DNA from 3 places in the Sorangium sp. So ce590 genome. Region 2 is predicted to be linked to each of the others. Evidence: riboswitches for the same ligand, from Rfam matches in the RefSeq annotation. Region 2 holds a riboswitch; each other region holds the start of a gene.
What was found. A riboswitch is a leader RNA that binds a small molecule or an ion and turns the genes downstream of it on or off. The one in region 2 is predicted to bind cobalamin.
Positions count from the first base shown of each region.

Region 1: it holds a riboswitch for cobalamin, as region 2 does, so the genes downstream of both, WMF28_RS05055 (TonB-dependent receptor domain-containing protein) here and WMF28_RS19220 (TonB-dependent receptor domain-containing protein) in region 2, are expected to answer to the same signal.
Region 3: it holds a riboswitch for cobalamin, as region 2 does, so the genes downstream of both, WMF28_RS01415 (energy-coupling factor ABC transporter permease) here and WMF28_RS19220 (TonB-dependent receptor domain-containing protein) in region 2, are expected to answer to the same signal.

Region 1 is NZ_CP150346.1:1,372,794-1,379,559, forward strand. Features, by position in the region: gene WMF28_RS05035 (haloacid dehalogenase type II) at 1-294, opposite strand, end outside; gene WMF28_RS05040 (LysR family transcriptional regulator) at 522-1,436, shown strand; gene WMF28_RS05045 (hypothetical protein) at 1,450-1,977, opposite strand; gene typA (translational GTPase TypA) at 2,041-3,879, opposite strand; cobalamin riboswitch at 4,079-4,286, shown strand; gene WMF28_RS05055 (TonB-dependent receptor domain-containing protein) at 4,743-6,086, shown strand; gene WMF28_RS05060 (ATP-binding protein) at 6,109-6,766, shown strand, end outside.
Region 2 is NZ_CP150346.1:5,088,653-5,095,418, forward strand. Features, by position in the region: gene WMF28_RS19205 (ABC transporter ATP-binding protein) at 1-436, opposite strand, end outside; gene WMF28_RS19210 (FecCD family ABC transporter permease) at 429-1,490, opposite strand; gene WMF28_RS19215 (hypothetical protein) at 1,522-2,769, opposite strand; gene WMF28_RS19220 (TonB-dependent receptor domain-containing protein) at 2,763-4,814, opposite strand; cobalamin riboswitch at 4,986-5,212, opposite strand; partial or broken gene WMF28_RS19225 (AMP-binding enzyme) at 5,472-5,849, shown strand; gene WMF28_RS19230 (hypothetical protein) at 5,946-6,092, shown strand; gene WMF28_RS19235 (TlpA family protein disulfide reductase) at 6,070-6,525, opposite strand; gene WMF28_RS19240 (peroxiredoxin) at 6,515-6,766, opposite strand, start outside.
Region 3 is NZ_CP150346.1:368,093-374,858, forward strand. Features, by position in the region: gene WMF28_RS01385 (FAD-dependent oxidoreductase) at 1-324, opposite strand, end outside; gene WMF28_RS01390 (DUF3209 family protein) at 338-712, opposite strand; gene WMF28_RS01395 (CbiX/SirB N-terminal domain-containing protein) at 736-1,923, opposite strand; gene WMF28_RS01400 (energy-coupling factor ABC transporter ATP-binding protein) at 1,899-2,726, opposite strand; gene WMF28_RS01405 (CbiQ family ECF transporter T component) at 2,723-3,472, opposite strand; gene WMF28_RS01410 (hypothetical protein) at 3,462-3,830, opposite strand; gene WMF28_RS01415 (energy-coupling factor ABC transporter permease) at 3,827-4,561, opposite strand; cobalamin riboswitch at 4,639-4,843, opposite strand; gene WMF28_RS01420 (enoyl-CoA hydratase/isomerase family protein) at 5,764-6,591, opposite strand.

The DNA.
Region 1 (6,766 bases), 3.7 Mb from region 2:
GGCCGCGACCCGGAGCCACGTGTACTCGAATTGCCGGGTGCGCCAGGCCTCGCTCAGCAGGGCTCCCTTGCCCGGACAGAGCTCCTCGGCGAGCGCGGCGATCGGCCGCGGGTCGAGGATAGGAAAGGCGTCGAAGGCGATGGCCCTGATCTTCGGGCCCGCCGCCGGCCGCGGCGGCGCCGGCCCGCGCTCGGCGACGCACGAGGCGGTCATGGCCGGCGGGGCCGAGCCCAGGATGCCTGTCGCGGCGGTCCCGGCCATGCGGTTGAGGAATTCACGACGACTCGAATGCATGCTGTCCTCGATCGGATCATCCGATGTGAAGCGCGCGGAATCACGCGGAGAGGAGGCGACGACGCGCCAGGGCACGCGGAGACGCGCCGGAGACGAGCGCGCGAATGCGTGGAGGAGAGCATGCGCGCTCCGCCGTTGCCCGGCGATCCGCCATCGCCGTATACTCGCCATGCATCTTTGCATGGCGCGGCGCGCTCCCGGGCAGCCGCGCCCCGCGCGCGAGAGCCATGCTCGACTGGGACGATCTGCGCTACTTCCTCGCCGTCGCGCGGCACGGCAACCTCTCGGCCGCCGCGCGCGCGCTCAAGGTCACCCAGCCGACCGTGGGGCGGCGCATCGACGCGTTCGAGCGGCGCCTCGGGGCGAAGCTCTTTCAGCGCTCGCCGTCGGGGTTCGCGCTCTCGGCCGCGGGCGAGAGCGTGCTCGGCCACGCCGAGCGCATGGAGCAGGGCGCGCTCGCCGCCGAGCGCGCCGCCTCCGGCCGCGACGCCGGCCTGAGAGGCCACCTCCGCATCACCGCGTCCGAGTGGCTCGCCGTCCGCGTCCTCGGGCCGCTGCTCGTCCCCTTCCTCGCGCGCCACCCCGCCATCTCCGTCGACCTCATCGCGGATGCGCGCTGGCTCAGCCTCCCGCGGCGGGAGGCGGACATCGCCCTTCGCCCCGCCGCGTTCGAGCACCACGAGGTCTTCCAGCGCGAGGTCGCGCGGATCGGGTTCGGCCTCTACGCCTCGGAGGCCTACCTCGCCGAGCGCGGCCTGCCCGACTGGGACCGGCAGTGCGAGGGCCACGCCCTCGTCACGATGAACGACGAGCCGCCGGCGATCGCCGATCTGTCGTGGCTGCGCGCCGTCGCCGCGAAGGCCCGCGTCGCCGCCCGCACCAACGGCCGCGAGACCCAGGCGACCATGGGGGCCGCCGGCGTCGGGCTCGTCTGCCTGCCGCGCCCCCTGGGCGACGCGACGGCGGGGCTGCGCCTGCTCTCGCCGCCGTCGCCGCCGCCCGAGCGCGCGCTGTGGCTCGGGGTGCACCGCGACACGCGCGGGGTGCCGCGCGTCAAGGCGCTCGTCGCGTTCGTCCTCGACGCCCTCGGGCCGCTGCGCGGCGCCCTGCGGCCCGGCGCGCGGCCGCGCGAGACCCGGTGACGCGCGCCCCCGGCTACCGGTCCTGGCCGAGCTGACACTCCCTGTGCGCCTTGAAGGCAGGCGCGCAGTCCACGTACACGAATTCGGCGTCGCACGCCGACTCGCGGGAGCCCAGGCACTCGAAGAGCGGATCGAGCCACGCCGAGATCTGCTCGCAGGTCGTGAACGACCCGATGTGGACGATCCCGCCCATGCAGTCGAAGTACGGCGCGGCCAGGGCGTTGCAGGGGCGCGGCTCCGAGAGCAGATCGGCGCAGGCCTCGCGACAGCCGGGCTCCCGGCACGCCGTGTCCTCGAAGAGGTCGCAGAAGAAATTGCACGAGGCCCTCACGGACTCGGCCGATCCCGTCCCGCTGGAGCTCGCCGTCTGCGGGCCCGCGCTCGCGCTCGACGTCGCGTTCGAGGTCGCGCTCGCGCCGGCGCCCCCGGAGCCGTCGTCGCCGCCCGGGGAGCCGTCGAGCACCACGTTTCCGCCGCAGGCGCTCGCCCCCGCGAGCGCGACGAGCGAAGCCAACCGCGCTGAAAGCAGCGTCGTTCTCATCCCCGGAAGCCTACACCCGGGCGGGCAGGGGAGGGGCGCTCGCCGCCGGGCGCCCCCGGCCGATCACTCCACCGCCTGCGACTGCTCGATCGCGTCCTCGCGGCGCTCCCGGCGGTTGCACGCGAGCACCTTCTTGCGGACGCGCACCGCGTCGGGCGTGACCTCGACGAGCTCGTCGCCGTCGATCCACTCCATCGCCGTCTCGATCGTGAGCAGCCGCGGGCTGGCCAGGAGGACGTTCTCGTCCTTGCCGTGGTTGCGCACGTTCGACAGCTTCTTCTCCTTGATCACGTTGACGTCGGTGTCGTTCGGCCGGTTGTGCTCGCCGATGATCATCCCCTCGTAGACCTCGACGCCGGGGACGATGAAGAACATCCCGCGCGGCTGGAGGTGGTGCAGCGCGTACGGGGTCGCCACGCCGACGCGATCGGCGACGATGGCGCCTGTCGGGCGGCGCATCATCGGGCCGCCCCAGGGCGCCCAGCCGTCGAACATCGTGTTGAGCAGGCCCGTCCCGCGCGTCGCCGTCAGGAACTCGCCACGGAAGCCGATGAGCCCGCGCGACGGCACCCGGAACTCGAGGCGCGCGCGCCCGAAGCCGGGGTTCGTCATCTTCACCATCCGGCCGCGCCGGCCGCTCAGGCGCTCGGTCACGATGCCGACGTAGGTGTCCGGCGCGTCCACGACCACGAGCTCGACCGGCTCCATCACCTCGCCGTTGATCTCGCGCGTCACGACCTCGGGGTTCGAGAGCTGCATCTCGTACCCCTCGCGCCGCATCGTCTCCACCAGGATCGCGAGCTGGAGCTCGCCGCGGCCGAGCACCACGAACGTGTCGGGCACCTCGGTCGGCTCCACCCGGATCGCGAGGTTCTTCATCGCCTCGCGCTCGAGCCGCTCCTTCAGGTGACGGCTCGTCAGGTACTTCGACTGCTTGCTCTTGCCGGCAAACGTCGACGTGTTCACGCCGATCTTCATCTTGATCGTCGGCTCCTCGACAACGATCCGCGGCAGCGCCTCGGGGCGCGCCAGATCCGCGATCGTGTCGCCGATCGTGACCGCATCGATCCCCGCGATGGCGATCACCTCGCCCGCGACGGCGCTCTCGACAGCGACCCGCTTCAGCCCCTCGTAGGCGTAGAGCATCTTCACGTAGCCGCGCGACTGCCCGTCCTCGCCGAGGAGCGCGACGTCGGCGCCGGACCGGGCGGTGCCCCGGACCACGCGGCCGACCGCGAGCCGGCCCACGTAGTCGTCGTGGGTCGTGTTGCTGACGATGACCTGGAGCGGCCCGTCGGGGTCGCCGGAGGGGCCGGGGACCCGCTCGAGGATGGTCTCGAAGAGCGGCACGAGGTCCGTGGCCTCGTCCTCGAGCTCGCGCTTGGCCTGGCCGAACTTCGCGACCGCGTAGAGCGTCGCGAAGTCCATCTGCCCGTCGCTCGCCTCGAGATCGCAGAAGAGGTCGAACACCTCGGAGAGCACCTCGTGGGCGCGCGCGTCGCTCCGGTCGATCTTGTTGATGACGACGATGATCGGGAAGCCGCGCTGGAGGCACTTCGAGAGCACGAACCGCGTCTGCGGCAGCGGGCCCTCGGCGGCGTCGACGAGGAGCAGCGCCCCGTCGGCCATCATCAGCGTGCGCTCGACCTCGCCGCCGAAGTCGGAGTGGCCGGGCGTGTCGACGATGTTGATCTTGACCCCGCGGTACCGGATGCTCGTGTTCTTCGCGAGGATCGTGATGCCGCGCTCCCGCTCGAGGTCGTTCGAGTCCATGACCCGCTCGGCCACGACCTCGTTTTCCCGGAAGGCGCCCGACTGGCGGAGCATGTGATCGACGAGGGTCGTCTTCCCGTGGTCGACGTGGGCGACGATGGCGATGTTGCGGAGGTCGTTACGCGGCATATATGTACAGCGGCGGCCGTGTAGCACGCGCTCCACGAAGGAGCGAGCCCATCCTCGCTAGAGCTCGAACGTTCGGCCCGCACGCCGGACGTCGCGCAGGGGTCGAGCAGGCCTCACGCGAGCGGCGCGAGCGGCGCGAGCGCTGCGAGCGGAGCGGGCGAGGTGAGCGGGAACGATTGACAGCCGGAGGGGCGCCACCTTAAGGTGCGACCGCGCTGGTGCCTGGGCGCCTGTCCAGGCTGAATAGGGAACCCGGTGAAATTCCGGGGCTGCCCCGCAGCGGTAAGCGAGAACGACCTCCCACGACAAGCACTGGCCCGCGAGGGCTGGGAAGCGGTGGACAGTAGGAAGCCGGCCCGGCCGGAGCGCTCGCGAGCCCGAAGACCTGCCAGCGCCCGGCGACGGGGAGACATCCGATGCCGGTTCGACCTGGGAGCCTCGAGGGAGGCGGTTAGGTCCGAGCCGGTGCATCTCTGCGCACGTCCCGGATCCCGAACCGCCCCCCGCGATGCCTTTCGGTCGCCCGTGGGGGCGAGAGGTCGGTCCAGCGCATCGCGCCGGATTCGCATTTTCCTCCCCGCGGAGCTCGACACGAGCGGCCCGCCGCCGCTCCGCGCGATTGCAGCGAAGGAGGACATGAATGCTCCGCGAGACGGTCACGATCGGCCACGCACACCGCCATCCGCTCGGTCGGATGGCCGCACTGGCCCTCTTGCTGGCCGCCGCGCGGCCGGCGCGCGCCGAGGCGCCCGCGGACGGGGGCGCGCTCGAGGTCACGGTGCAGGCGGAGAAGCCGGGCAGCGAGGCCGCCTCGCGCGTCTCGGTCGGGCACCGCGAGCTCGAGCTCAGGCCCGGCGCGCGCCGTGTGCGGCGAGGGCGAGCAGGGCGGCCTGAACCCGCCGCCCTCCGCCTTCGGACAGCCGTGCATCGATCATTTCGGCGCGGTCGATCCGACCGAGGGCGGGTCGACCGCGCGGCACATGGGGTCCGTCTCCCTCTCGACCGCGTGGCGGGACGCCGACCTGAGCGCGATGGCCTACCTCCTCAGCTATCGCTTCACGCTGTACTCGAACTTCACGTTCTTCAGCGAGGACCCCGACCACGGCGACCAGATCGAGCAGAACGACGACCGCACCGTCGCAGGCGCCGATCTCCGGTTCCGCAAGCAGTTCGAGCTCGGGGGGGCGAGGTTCACGACCTCGCTCGGCGCGCAGCTCCGCGCGGACGGGATCGACAAGTCGCTCCACCACGACCAGGCGCGCGAGCGGCTCGAGGAGAGGGACCGGACCCACATCGACGAGGGCCAGATCGGCGTCTACGTCGAGCAGGACGCCCGGCTCCGGCGCTGGCTCCGCCTCGTGCTCGGCGCGCGCGGGCAGTGGATCGACGTCAACGTGGACGATCTGCGCGAGGACCTCCAGGCGACCGGGAACAGGTCGAGCGGCGTCCAGGGGCAGATGCAGCTCCTCCCGAAGCTCACGGCGATCGTCTCGCCGATCGACGGGGTCGATCTCTTCGCCCACTACGGGCGCGGCTTCCACTCGAACGACGCCCGGGGCGTGGTGCTGGCCCAGGGGGCGGCGACGCTGATCACCCCCGCGATGGGCTACGAGGTCGGCGCGCGGGTCGCGCCCGTGCGCGGCCTCTCGCTGAGCGCGGCCGGGTTCCTGCTCGATCTCGACTCCGAGCTGGTCTGGAGCGGCGACGCCGGCGTGACCGAGGCGTCGGGGCAGACGCGGCGCTACGGGGTCGAGATCGGCGCGCGTTACCGGCTCGGGAGCTGGCTCTTCGCCGACGTGGACGCGACCTTCACCCGCGCGCGCTTCCGCGTGAACGCCGGCAACGCGAGCGCGGTCGCCCTCGCGCCGACCCGGACGCTGACCGCGGGGGTCGGCGTCCGCCCGACGTTCGGCGCGTTCACGCCGTTCGCCGCGCTGCGGGTCAAGGCGATCGGCGCGCGGCCCGCGACCGAGGACGAGTCGCTCACCGCCGAGGGGTTCACGGTCGTCGACGCGAACGCGGGGCTCCGGTGGAGGAACGTCGAGGCGGCCGTGGACATCCAGAACCTCCTCGACACGACGTGGCGCGAGGTCCAGTTCGCGAGCGACTCGCGGCTGCCGTACGAGCCGGCTGCGGTCACCGGGATCCACTACTCGCCGGGGTGGCCCTTCACGGCGATCGGGCGGGCGACGCTTCATTGGCAGTAGCCCCAAGGCGCGCGCCGTTGCGATGGCGCGCGCCCTGCGCTTCCATGCCGCCCTCCCCGTGAGCCCCCCGCCGCCCTCCCAGCTCCGCGCCCCGCGCGCGCCGCGCGCCCGCGCGGAGCTCGTCGCGACCGGCTGGGAGCTGTTCTCGGCCCTGCTGTTCCTCTCCGCCGTCGTCCCCGTGGCCCTCACCACGCCGTGGCCGGCGATCCTCCTGCTCGCCTCGATGGCCCTCTCGGCCGCGCTCTCGGGCGTGCTCGTCCGCCGCGGCGACCGCGGCTTCGCCATCGCCGCGGCGATCCGCACCCTCTCGTGGCCGCTCGCGGTCTCGCCGCTCGCCTTCATGGGCGCCCCCACCGCGCCCTCCTCCTGGCCGGGTCCGCTCGGGATCGGCCACGCGACGCCCCCCTCGTGGCTCGGCCTCCTGGTCACGGCCGTCGCCTTCGGCGTCATGGCCGGCGGCATGCGCCGCGCCATCTACCGCAGCCTGCTCCGCGCCGACGCGGCCGACGGCGGCGCCTCCGAGGCCGACTCGGCGCGCGCCCTCGCCGCGGCGCTCCGGCCGAGGCTCGCCGAGTCGGCGACGGCCGCCGGCATCGTCGGCGGGCATGTCATGCTGCTCTTCTGCGTCGCGTTCCTCCGCACCCAGAGCCAGGTCGTGTTCCAGGCGTGGTTCGAGGTCG
Region 2 (6,766 bases):
GCCGCTCGCCGTGCGACAGCGCGGGGAACGGGCGGGAGGCGAGCGGCGCGGTGTCGGTCAGGCGCAAGGCGCGCGCGACGGCGTCCTCGTCGGCCGAGGCGGCGCGCACGCGCCCGATGTGGTGCGCATAGCGGCCCTGCGCCACGACGCTCGCGACCGTGAGCGGCGAGCGGAGCTCGGACTGCTGCGGGACGTACGCGGCGAGGCGCGCTCGCTCGTCCGCGCGGAGCCCGCGCGCGCGGCGCCCGCTCAGCCGGATGTCCCCCTCGAAGGGCACGACGCCGGCGAGCGCCTTGAGGAGCGAGGACTTGCCCGCCCCGTTCGGGCCGAGCACGGCGAGCACGCCGCCGAAGGGGGCCGTGAAGGACACGTCGTCGACGACCACGCGCCCTCCGCGTCGGACGCGCAGCCCGGACACGCCGATGGCCTCAGGCACGCTCCGCCTCCCGCTGCGAGCGCGCGAGCAGCACAAGGAAGACCGGCGCGCCGATGAGCCCTGTGATGACGCCGAGCGGCACCTCCCCGCGCGCGGGCAGGAGGCGCGCGACGAGATCGCACGAGGCGACGAAGACCGCGCCGCCCAGCGCCGCGATGGGGATCAGCCGCCGGTGGTCGACGCCAAGGAACGGCCGCAGCGCGTGCGGCACGAGCAGCCCGACGAAGGCGACGTTGCCGCCGAGCGCGACAGCGCCGGCGGTGAGCACCGCGATCCAGAGGATGCAGAAGCGGCGCACCAGGGGAACGTCCACGCCGAGCGACGTCGCCTCCTCCTCCCCGGAGAGGAGCAGATCGAGGGGCTTGCCCCAGAACCACGCGGCGACGACGCCGGTGAGCACGAGCGGGGCGGCCAGGGCGACGTGTCGCGGGCTCGCGCCCGACAGGCCGCCGAGCGCGAAGGCGACGACGGCGCGGCCGAGCTCCCACCGCTCCTGCGCGAGGCTCGTTGCGAGGCTCCCCAGGCTGAGGAACAGCGAGGAGAGGAGGAAGCCGACGAGGAGGATGCTCAGGAGATCCCCGGGCGCGCGCACCAGCACGAGCACGAGCCCCAGGCTGACGACAGCGCCGGCGAGGCAGCCGGCCGGGAGCACAAGATCGGGGGGTAACCCGCGGATCCAGCGCTCGGCGACCGCGAGCTCCATGACGAGGAGGGCGACCTTGCCGCCGAGCACCGCGCCCGCGGTCGTGCCGAGCACCGACGGGTCAGCGAGCGGGTTCCGGAAGAGGCCTTGCACCACGACGCCGCCGACGGCGAGCGCGGCGCCGACGAGGAGCGCCGCCCCGAGGCGCGCGGCGCGCAGGGTCAGCAGGGTCGCCCGGAGGCCCATATCGGAGAGGCTCGCCGTGCCGAGGACGAGCGAGGCCGCGGCGACCATCGCGAGCGCGGCGAGCAGGACGGCGTACACGAGGAGCACGCGGCCTCCCGGGTGCCGCGCCGCCGGCGCCTCGGGCGCGCTCGCGGCGCGCTCGATGTCGATTCCTTGCACGGTCATGTCACCCCCCCTCGCCCGCTGAAGCGGCGCATCAGAGCCCCCCGATGGATCGCGGCGGGAGCCCGATCGCGGTGTCGACGGTCACGTCCTCCAGCGGATCGAGCGCCCCGTTCGCCGTCACCTTCCAGCGCCGGAGCGTGCTCCTCTCCGCGTCGCTCAGCAGGCAGACGTCGCCGCATCCAGGCGAGCAATGCACGCCGCCGAAGGCGAAGGGCTGGGCCGCCTCGCCGAGCGGCGTGACATCGCCCGTGGCGACGTTCACCGAGAAGACGCTGTCGCCGGCGGACGCGTTGCCCCCGTAGGCCATCGCGAGGAGGACGTCCTCGGACGCGAAGGCGAGCGAGCGCTGGACCCCGGCGTCCAGCGCCCTGGCGACGCCGAGCCGCTTGAGCTCGCGGGGAGGGGCGGAGCGGGCGTCGTAGATCACGATGTCGCTCGTCGCCGGATCGAATTGCATCGTGTCCGCGTCGAAGCGGCTCGAGCAGGCGACGGCCAGCCGCTCGCCCGAGGGCGACACGGCGACGCGGCCGCAGCCGTGGAGCCCCTGGATGTCGACCGTCCACGCGACGGCGCGCTGCTCCGGCGAGACGCCCACGAAGCGCCCCTCCCCCACGTCCGAGAAGTCCGCCGCGAGCCGGCCGAGCGACACGACAACGTCGTCGCCGACGCGCGTCATCCCCGACGGGCGCGGCAGGAGCCCCGCTCGCTCCTCCGGCAGGGCGATGCGCCCCTCGATGGAGTACTTCGCCGTGTCGAGGACGAGGAGATCGCCGCCCTCGTCGAAAGGCTCGGCGCCCGGGGTCGGGTTGCTCCCGAAGCGCGAGACGAGCGCGCGCTCCGCGTCCACCTCGATGTAGTCATGCGGGTTGGACTCGAACCCCTGCCCGACCGGGAGCTGCGCGATGACCTCGGCGGTCTCGAGATCCATCCAGGTGAGCACGTTCGTGCCGTACCGATCGATCAGGACGACGCGGCCGGACGGCGGCGCCGTCGCCGGGACGTCCACGTCGCCGGACAGCGCGAGGCTGAGCCCCGGCTTCGCCGCGCCGCTCGACACGAACGAGGGCGAGAGGGTGGTCCCGTCGAGCCTCGACACAACGATGTTCGTCGACTGGTAGTCGCTCGTCACGATGACGACGCCGCGCTCGCACGCGCGCGGCGCGCCCGGATCGCCTCCACGGCCGTCTGGAACGCCGCCCGTCGACGGCGGCGGCGGCTCCACGTTGCACCCGAGGAGCGGGATCGAGGCGGCGACCGCGAAGAGGCTGAGCTTCACCATGTGGACTCCAGTGCGAAAAACACGCTCCGTCCCGGGAGCGGATACCCGACGACGTCCGTGCGCCGCCCGTCGAGGAGGTTCGCCAGGCGAGCTCTCGCCGCGAGGTGACCTCCGAGCCACGTCGTCTCCGCCTCGAGGTCGACGGTCGCTTGCTCCGCGATCACGCCGAGGCCGGCGGGGTCGGCGTATCGGCTCGACTGGTACACGGCCCGGAGCTCGCCGGAGGCGCCCGAGAACACGGCGCCGCCCGCGGGCTTCCACGCGGCGTGGAGGCGCGGCGCGACGACGAGCCGGGAGCGGAACGGGAGGACGTCGTTGGCGATCGTCCGCTCCGGGGTCGTGTCCCGCGGCTCGAGGAGCGTCGCCGCGACCTCGGCGCGGAGGAACGCGGTGATCTCGACCCCCGTCAGGATCTCGGCGCCCAGGACGCGGGCGCGGCCGACGTTGTAGGGGGCCACGTAGCCCTGGCCCGTGCGCGCGTACGCGATGAGCCCGGAGGCGGCGCGTCCGAACACGAACGCGTCGACGTAGGCGCCGCGCAGCGCCGCGCCGCGCCGCGTCTGCGCCCGGACCCCGGCCTCGATCGTGACGCCGGACTCCGGCTCGAGCGCCGCGTTGCCGTGGACGACGCCCGAGACGCCGTACACCTCGCCGAGCGTCGGGACGCGGAGGTAGTGGCCGACGGTCGCGAGGACGCGGAGCCGGTCGCTCCCCGCCTCCACCCCGACACGCCCGGTCGGCGCGAGCACATCGCAAGGGCGCTCGGGGGCCGCGCCGGTGGCGTGGCACTCCCCGCTCGCGAGGGCGTGCAGCGCGAGCCCCTCGCCGAGGCGCACCTCCGCGCCGGCGGCGGCGCGCGCGAACGAGCGCCCCGCGCGGGCGAGCGGGATGTCGCCCGGCTCGCGCGAGATGCCCTCGCGCGCGACGGAGAGCATGGGTCGCACCCGGAGGCGATCGGAGAAGTAGAGCGTCGCCCCCAGCGTCTGCTCCAGGCGGCGGCCGGCGATGCGGAGCTCGCGCGCGTGGATCGCGAGCTCGAGGAGGGGATCGTGGATCTCGGAGCGCGCCTCGATGAACGAGGTGCGCGCCTCGAGCGTGTGCTCCGCCTCGCCTCCGAACGGGACCCGCGCCACGACGGACGCGAGCGCGCGCCGGGATTCCCCCCGCGCCCTCCGGGACGGCAGGAGCGCGAGCCGCGGCACGCCCTGCTCGCGGCCTGTGCCGTTCGCGATCACGTCGACGATCGCGCCGCGGCCGAGATCGACGCGCGCGAGCGCCCATGCGTCGATCATGCGCACGTCGGCGTTCTGCCGGCGCTGGACGGTGTCGTCGCTCGCGTCGAAGAGCGTGCCGCGATCGTCGACGAACGCGTAGCGGTTCGTCGCGGCCTCCGCGCTCACCCCGACGATCGAGCTCACCGGGCCCGCGCTGACGCCGGCGAAGGCCCACCCGCGCCAGGCGCCGAACGAGCCTGTCATCGCGCCCGCGCCGGCCATCGTCCGGGAAGGCCGCCGAGGCTCGAAGAAGATCGCGCCGCCCGGCCCGAGGCGATCGGCCTCGATGGGGGCGTTGCCGCGGTAGATCTCGACACGCTCGATGAGCCAGAGGGGCACGAGCGAGAGATCCGCCGTCCCCGCGACGTCGTCGTTCAGGCGGACACCGGCGAGGTACACGGGCGTCTGCGCGGCGGTCGCGCCCCGGATCGCGGCGGTCGCCGGTCCGCCGAAGCCGCCCGACTCGGTCACCTGGACGCCCGGCTGCGTGCGGAGCACGTCCGCGGCTTCGAGCCCCGCGCCGCCGAGGCGATCACGGCGCAGCACGGATCCCGCGACGGACCTGTCCCGGGGCGGCGCGGGCGCGAGCGCGCGCTCCCCCTCGACGCGCACCTCCAGCGGCGCCGGCGCTGCGGCAGCGCGATCGCCGCCCGGATCGCCCCCTGACCTGCGCAGCTCCTCCGCGAGGGCGGCCGGCGCGACCGCCACGGCGCCGCCGGCAGCGAGCACGAGCCAGCACCCTGCGCCGTCGCTCCAGCGACGACGCGCCACACGATCCGATGGATGAACCATTCACGCCCGCCTGCCCGCGTCGACCCAGCACTGCTCGGGTGAGAGCCAGGCGAGGGGGCTGCGTGACGGGCTACGGCACCGCGCGTGAGCGGGGTGGTCCAGAGCCTGCGCGCCTTCCCCTCGAAGGCTCAGGTCAGCGCGCGCCGGAGCACCGGCACGCGCACCTCGGCAGGTCTTCGGACTCACGGGCGCCGCGGCCGTCGCCGGTCGCTTTCCTACTGATCACCGCTTCCCAGGCCGCTCATGCGCTTGGCCCAGTGCTTGATGGTGATGGTCGTTCCCGTTCACCGCTGCGGGGGCAGTCCCGGATTCACACCGGGTTCCCTTTTCAGCTCGCCAGGCATGGCCGGGCGAGCACCGATGGCGGGGCGACTCCTGCCAGACTCCTCATGGAATGTCAACACAGAAGCGCCCGCCCAGCGCAGCCCGTTGGCAGGCAGGCCACAGGGAGGGCACCCCGGACCAGCACCACGGATCCTTGACAGTTGTCAACGTGTCATGAGTTACTTGAACCTGATTTTCGTTATCAGATAATCGGTTGAGCAGCGGCCCGCGACTTCACGTCCAGAGCCCGATGAATCGAGCCCACGCGGCTCTCGAAGCCCATCGGAGCGGGATGTGACGACGTACCTATTCGTGCGGCGGACGCCGGCGGGCTACCTGGTCGTCGAGGGCCGCGCCAAGGATCAGATCAACCGCGGCGGCGAGAAGATCGCGGCCGAGGAGGTCGAGAACCACGTCCTCGCCCACCCGGCGGTGCGCGACGCGGCGCTCGTCGCCATGCCGGACGAGCGCCTCGGCGAGCGATCGTGCGCGTTCCTCGTGCCCCGCGGGCAGCCGCCGGCCGCGCGCGAGATCAACGCCTTCCTGCGCGAGCGCGGCGTCGCTCAGTACAAGGTGCCCGATCGCATCGAGTGGCTCGACGCGCTCCCCACGACGAGCGTCGGCAAGGTGGACAAGAAGGCGCTCCGCCAGTGGATCGAAGGCCGGCTCGCGCAGGGCGCCCAACGCTGAAGCGCGGCGCGGGCAGGGGCAGCGCGGCGACCACGCCTCTCGCGCCTCGCCCGAGCCGCCGAGATGAAACGCGGATCACGTGAGAGAGGAACAACCATGGCCATCCCCAGCATCCAGACCTATTCCATGCCACGCGTCGACGAGCTCCCGGAGAGCCGGGTGGCCCTCGACCTGGCGAGCCGCGCCGGGCCGGCGCTTGTCGCGCGTCCGGCCGGGCCGCTCAGCCGCCCTCCCCGGCCGTGAGCTGCGCGAGCGTGCGCTCCAGGTGCGACAGCCCTGCGGCGCCCGCGGATCGCGCCCTCAGCTTCCCCTCGCCGTCGAACAGGAAGTACGCGGGCCAGAGGCCGCCCGTCTGGAAGCGGTCGCCGATCGCGTGCGCGTTGTCGATGGCGACCGGCTCGTCCATGCCGGTCTCCTCCACGACGGCCTCCACCTGATCGACGCGCGTGTCGGACTCCTGGCGCGGCATGTGGACCGAGACGAAGCGGACGCCGCGGGGCCCGTACTTCTCCTTCCACGCGCGCAGGGTCGGCAGGTTGTCCTTGCAGAGCGAGCACGACACCGCCCAGAAATGCACGACGGCCGGCGCGCCCTTCAGCGACGCGGGCGTGGGCTCGCCGTGCAGCCAGCGCGTCGCGCCCTCGAACGAGGGCATCGGCGCGCCGCTAGGCAGCACGGCGCCGCTCCGCCGCGATCTCGATCGTGTCCTTGCCCGGCTTCCAGTCGGACGGGCACAGGCCGCCGGTCTGGAGCGCCGCGAGCACACGGAGCGTCTCGTCGGTCGAGCGGCCGATGTTGAGCGAGTGGATCACGGCGTACTGGAGCAGGCCCTTGGGATCGATGATGAAGAGCCCGCGCAGCGCCGCGTGGACGCCCTCGATGAGGACGCCGTACTTGCGCGCCACCTCGCCCGAGTG
Region 3 (6,766 bases), 4.7 Mb from region 2:
CGGGAGCCGCAGCTTGCCCCAGGGGCCGCTCCACTCGAGCTCGGCGCCGACGGGGAGGTCGTTGAGCACGTTCGACCCCGGCCCGGCGCCGATGCGCTTCACGGCGATCTCGACGGCGCGCTGCTCGGCGTCGCTCGAGAGGAGCGAGTAGGCCCGCTTCGCGAGCTTGCCGCCGGGCAGGGTGACGCCGGTGTTGATGATCACGTACTGCCCGCCGGCGAAGCCGAGCTCGGCGCCGTCGACGCGCTCGACGCGGAGCAGCCGGGCGCCGTGGCCCAGCGGCGTCGCGTGGGCGATCCTGATCTTCGGGTTGCCCTGAGCCATGGGTTTGCTCCGCTCACTCCGCCGGGTAGATCTCGTGAACGAAGTCGTGCATCTCCTCGAGCTCCCGGTAGAGCCGGCCGAGCCCGTCGACCTGGGCGCGGAGGTCGAGCTCGACCTGCTTCGTGAGGATGACGAGCGAGCGCAGGTAGGCGAGCTTCGCGTCGCCGGCCGGGGTCTTCGCGACCTTCTCCTGGAGCTCTGCGAGGGACCCCTCGAACAGGCGTGAGAGGTTCTTCAGATCTCCGGCGCGCAGCATCGCCGAGACCGGCCCCGGCGCCTCCGCTGCAGGGCCGAGCTCGGCGAGCTCGTGCGCGCGCTCGGCGGGGTCGTCGATGCCCAGGATGTTCATGAGCCCCAGGCGGAGCGCGGCGATTTCGTGACAGGCCATATCGGTTCTCTCCTACCGGTCCTTCATTGCATGATGTCGTCGACGAGCCGCGCCACAAGCCGGTCGCCGAGCAGGTGCTCCTCCACGAGGTCCTCGGCGTCCTCCTCGCGGACGCCGCGGTACCACACCCCGTCGGGGTAGACGGCGACCGTCGGCCCCTCGCCGCAGCGGCCCATGCACGACGTCCTCGTCACGCGGATCTGCTGCTGCTGGCCGGCCTGCTTCAGGCGACGGCGCAGCGACTCGAGCAGCGCCAGGCTGCCGCGGTCCACGCAGTCGGCGTTGCCGCAGACGAGCACGTGCTTGCGCAGCGGGCGGTGGGCGTGCAGGTGGTTCGACGCCTGCGTGTGCGTCAGCGTGTGGCGCACGCTGTAGAGCATCGCCTTGAGCCCGCCGACCTCCTGGGCCAGCCCCGGCATGGCGGTGCGGTACATGCACGTGTCGCAGGGGAGGGGCGACTCGCCGGCGAGCGCCTGGCGCGCGCGCTCGTCGACGAGCCCGAAGAGCGCGCGCGACAGGCCGAGGTGGGGCGCGAGGGACGCGCGGATCCACGGGTACGTCGAGGCGAAGCGATCGACCTGCTCGGCGAGCTTCGTCATGAGCCGGCCGGCGAAGAGGAAGTAGGGGAGGACGACGACGCGCTCGGGCCGCTGGCGCGCGACGCGATCGAGCGTCTCCTCGACCGAGGGCCGCGTGATGCCGATGAAGGTCGGCTCGACGAGCTGGAGCCCGCGGCCCTCGCCGATGAGGCGCGCCATCTTGCAGAAATCGCCGTTCGCGTCCGGGTCGCTGGCCCCGCGCCCCACCACGACGAGCGCCGTCCGGGCCCGCGCCGCCGGGTCGTCCGGCAGCACGGACGCGGCGCGCTCGAACGCGAGCTCCGCGAGCGCCGGGTGCACGCCGAGGTGCCGCGCCGCCGAGAAGCGCACGCCCGGGTGCGCGGCCCGCGCCTGCTCGAGCGAAAGCGGGATGTCGTTCTTCACGTGACCCGCCGCGAACAGGAAGAGCGGCACGACCGCCACCCGGGACACCCGCGCCGCGAGCGCCGCGAGCGCGTCGGCGAGGTAGGGCGTCGCGAGCTCGATGTAGCCGTGCTGCACGACGATCCCGGGCCGCGAGGCGCGGTAGTCGGCCACGAGCGCCTCGAACTCGGCGTTCGACGCGGCGTCGCGGCTGCCGTGGCCGATCAGCAGGAGCCCGTCGTCATGCATGCGAGCGCCTCCTCCAGGGTGAGCGGAAGGCCCGCGTGGCCCCGCAGGGGGGACGGGCTCATCCGGGTCCAGAGCTCCGCGACCCAGGGCCGCCTGAGCCGCGCCCGCGCGAGGAGCTCCCCGCGCGCGAACACCTCCCGCGGCGGCCCGTCCGCGAGGACCTGTCCGTCGCCGAGCAGGATCGCCCGCGTCGCGAAGAGCGGCACGAGATCGACCGCGTGCGTCGCGGCGACCAGCGTGGTCCCCTGCTGCTCGGCGAGGGCGCGCAGCGTCCGGCAGAGGGAGAGCTCGCCCTCCGGGTCGAGGCCCGCGGTCGGCTCGTCGAGCAAGAGCACGCGCGGCCGCATCGCCAGCATCCCGGCGATGCACGCGCGCTTGCGCTCCCCGAAGCTCAGCGCCTCGATAGCGCGGCCCTCGAGGTGCGCGATCTGCACGGCGGAGAGCGCCGCCTCGGCGCGGCGCCGCGCCTCGGGCGCGGGCAGGCCGAGGTTCCTCGGGCCGAACAGGACGTCGTCGAGGAGCGTCGCGCCGAGCAGCTGGTCGTCCGGGTCCTGGAGCACGAGCGCGGCGCCCGCGGCCACGGCGTCCGAGGGCGAGCCCACGCGGCGGCCCGAGATCTCGACGCTGCCGCCGGGCGCAGGGAGGAGCCCGACGAGCGTCCGGAGCAGCGCGGTCTTGCCGGCGCCGTTGCCACCGAGCACCGCCACGGACTCGCCCTCGGCGACGTCGAGGCGCACGTCGCGCAGCGCGGGCTCGGCGCCGCGGTAGCCGATCCGGGGGGCGCGCAGGGCGATGGCGCTCATCCCGCCTCCCCGGCGGCGACGCTGAGCCCGAGCGCCGCGAGGGCGGCGGCGGCGAACGCGAGGTTCGCGGCGGGCGCGCTCGCCCGGCGGTCGGCGACGGGGAGCTCTCCCTTGTAGCCGCGGAGCTGCATCGCGAGGGCGGCGTGCTCGGAGCGCTCCAGGGTCCGGAGCGCCACGACGCCCGCGACGGCGCCGGCCGAGCGCGCGGCGGCGCGCGGGTGCGCGAACCCGCCGCGGAGCGCGGCGGCGCTCCACGCGCCGTCGGCCGCGCGCTGGAGCACGCCGGCGAAGCGCCGCGCGAGCGCGAGCAGCTCGACGAGGGCCGCGGGCGCGCCGAGCCCGGCGAGCGCCGACTCGATCTCGGCGGGCGCGGCGGCGCTGGCGAGCCACCGGAGCACCGCGGCCGCCGCGAGGACGCGCGCGGCGATGGCCGCGGCGCGGTCGGCCCCCTCGCGCGTGAGGGCGTCGAGCGGGAACGGCGCGCCCGCGAGGAGCGGCTCCCCCGGGGTGAGCGCGAGCGCGAGCGCGGCCGCGAGCCCCCCGAGCCACGCGGCGGGCGCGAACGCGCGGAGGACGGCGCCCGCCGTCACGCCCTGGAGGCGGAGGGCAGCGCACGCGACGACGAGCAGCGCGGCCGGCGTGAAGGGCGAGCGCGCGCCCGCGGCGACGCAGCACGCGGTCACGGCGGCCCCGAGGCGGAGCCGGGGATCCACGTCGCGGAGCCGCGCGGGGAGGTCAGTCGGCACGGAGGCCTTCAACGCCGGGCTTGCCGCCGGGATCGCCGGCGGGCTGACCGGCGCGCTCGACGAAGAGCACGCGCGAGAAGTAGCCCAGGGCGAAGCCGGAGAGGAGCCCCGCCCAGAGGAACGCGAAGAGCAGGAGATCGCCCTCGAAGCCCGCGAACAGCGGCCCCGTGTCGTGGCGCCCCGCGTCCTCGGCGACGCGGCGGATCACGGCCTCGTCGACCCCGTCCCAGGAGGCGTTGCCGCACGCGACGAGCCCGAGCGCGGCGGCGGCCGGGAGCGCGGCGGTGAGCCGGAGCGCCGCAGCGCGCGCGCGCCGTGCGAACGCGGGCAGCGCGCGCTGCGCGACCCGCCGTGTCACGACGCCCCCGCGGCGAGCGGGACGACCCGGAGCCGCTCCAGGATGTCGGGCCGCCGGGCGCGCAGGAAGACGAGCGCCCCCGCGGTCATGGCGCCCTCGAGGAGGCCGAGCGGCAGCTGGGTGGGGACGAAGGCGAGGGCGACGCCGGTGAACATGGACGTCACCGACCCTTCGCCCGCGAGCCCGAGCGCGAGCTCGAGCGCCGTGGTCGCGTACGTGGCCCAGTCCGAGATCACGCCGGCCAGGAACCCCGCGACCCAGAGGCTCGCGCCGCAGCGCTGCGCGAGCCGGAAGGCGAGGAACCCGGTGAACGCGCCCGCGATGCCCATGGACGCGACGTCGGCGCCGAGCGTGGTGAGCCCGCCGTGCGCGAGGAAGAGGGCCTGGATGAGGAGCGCCACAACGGTGACGAGGACGGCCATCCAGGGGCCGATGAGCACCGCGGCGAGCCCGGTGCCGCACGGGTGGGAGCAGGTCCCGGCGGTCGGCACCGGCACGGGCATGCACGAGATCGCGAAGACGGCGGCGGCGACGAGGCCGACGAACGGCTTGTAGAAGACGTCCTGCCGGGTGCGCTGCCGGAGCAGGTGGAGGGCGATCGCCACGAAGGGCAGGGCGAGCGCGTTCCAGACCGCGCACCAGCCGAGCGGCAGGACGCCTTCCGCGAGGTGCATGGCGGCCGCGGGCCGGGCCGCGAGGAGCGTCGCCAGGAACACGCAGGCGATGGACACGGCACGGCCGTGGGGACCGATTTCGGCGCTCCGGGTGAGATCCGCACCCGAACGCCACGAAGACGTGCGCAAGCTGCACCTCGTGGGGGGCTCGGGTAGGTCTCCCGGCTCATGGGTTCAGGGAGCTGTTCGAGCTCCCAGCGCTGCGTCCACCTTCCCAGGCCTGTTCATGAGGCCCAGTGGTCTTCGGAAGCAGCTCCCCACTCACGGTGGCGGTACCGCGCCGGTTTCGCACCGGCTTCCCTGTTATGCCCTGAGGGCACCCGAGGCGTGGATTGTCAGATGGATCTCGGTAGTCCCGTTTCGCGCTCGGCGTCAAGGACGTCGCGCCGCGATCGCGGGGGCGCTCGTCTCGCGGCGCAGCGCGGCGCGGCGAGCGGGCGGTCCTGGCGCTGCCGCGGCGTGCCGTGCGCTGTTGGCGCCGCCCTGTCGAGCCGACCGGCGGCGCCATACGGGATCGCGCCCTGTGCAATGGTGGAATCGGAGGCGAGGACGGGAAGGAGAAGGAGAAATTGACCGAGACGCACGAGGCAAAGCTTTCTCGAAAATGCTGCAAGCCTTGTGCTTCGGTAGTTAAAGTCTCTTTACTTGCTCGCCTCAGGGTCGCTGCTTACCCCGGCGTCCTGTCGGGGCGTGCGCCGCCCCATGCGCGCGGCGCAGGTTCTGGGCCCTCTCGCCTCGTGCGCGCGGCGCACGCTCCGGTGGTTTTCTCGCGGCAGTGTGCCTTGTTCGTCCTGGCTCTTTACTTATGAGCAGGTGTTCCGTGCCTGGCTCCCTTCGTCGCGGCGCCTGCCGTGAGGGGCCGGCGGGTTCTCGTGTACTCCTTTCCGAGAACGCGAAAATGGACTCCGCCGGAGGCTGTCTCCCGTGCACGGGTATGCCCGGCTCGAACGCGCATTCGCCGGAATGGGCGGCGTCTGCGCTGTGCGGTCGTCTGGCTGTCCTCGTGCCGGGCGCAATCCGCTCACCTGCGTGCATACGTTGCACTTTGTTATCGACAACCTGCCCTTGGGTGCCACACTCTGATCACCGCATGCGCACCGGCGCGGTTTCCCCCCCCGGCCCGGAGCGCGTGCGGGTTTTCTTGAGCACCGCGACGGACGTCCACCACGCCGCCGCGGTCCCCCTGCCGCGGTCATGTCTGGCCCCCCTCCAGCATGATGCGCGGTATTTTTTTGTCCTCCGGCGTGCGGCTCGGAGGCTCACTTTCCGGTGAACGCGGCCTGTGATTTCGCCAGGAAAGCTTTCATTCCGAGCTGCTGGTCGTCGCTGCCGAAGAGCGCGGCGAAGGCCTGGGCTTCCAGCTCGTTGGCGGCGGCGAGATCGAGGCTCTCGCCGCGCAGGATGACGCGCTTGGCGGCGGCGACGGCGAGCGGCCCGCGCGAGGCGATCTTGAGGGCGGTGTCGCGGGCGCGCGCGAGGAGCTCGGTCGCCGGGAAGACGGCGTTGACGAGCCCGATCGAGAGCGCCTGCTCGGCGGTGATCATGTCGCCTGAGTAGATGAGCTCGCGTGCGCGTCCGGGCCCGACCCGTCGCAGCAGCCGCTGGGTGCCGCCGAACCCTGGGATGACGCCCAGGTTCACCTCGGGCTGGCCGAGCTTGGCGCCCTCCGCGGCGTAGATGAAGTCGCAGGCGAGGGCGAGCTCGCAGCCGCCGCCCAGCGCGAAGCCGTTGACCGCGGCGATCACGGGGAACGGGGCGGTCTCGATGAGGTCGCCGAGGCGGTGGCCTGCGTCGGCGAACCGCTTCGCGGCGATGCTGTTCATGGCGGCCATCTCGGCGATATCGGCGCCGGCGACGAACGCCTTGCCGGCGCCGGTCAGCACCGCCGCGCGGATCTCGTCGCCCTCGGCGGGCGCGAGCAGATCGCGGAAGGCCGCGGTGAGCTCGCCGAGGACGGCGGGGTTCAGGGCGTTGAGCTTGTCCGGCCGCTGGATGGTCACGGTGGCGACGTGGCCCGCGCGCTCGACGGCGACGAACTGGAGCGTACCGCGAGCAGGGATCCCCGGCTGCTGTTCTTGAGCGGTCATGGGGTGGGGTTAGCAGCGCCCGGCGCCGGGGGGAAGCGCCTGCCTCGCGCCCCGGAAGGCGCCATTTCGTGCCTGCCTGGGCCTGCTATGTATTCATTGCGTTCCTGGACGCAGGCCGCGCGCGGTCATGGGGAATCGCGTAAACAGGCTGTCTCCTGAATCGCCAGAAATGTTC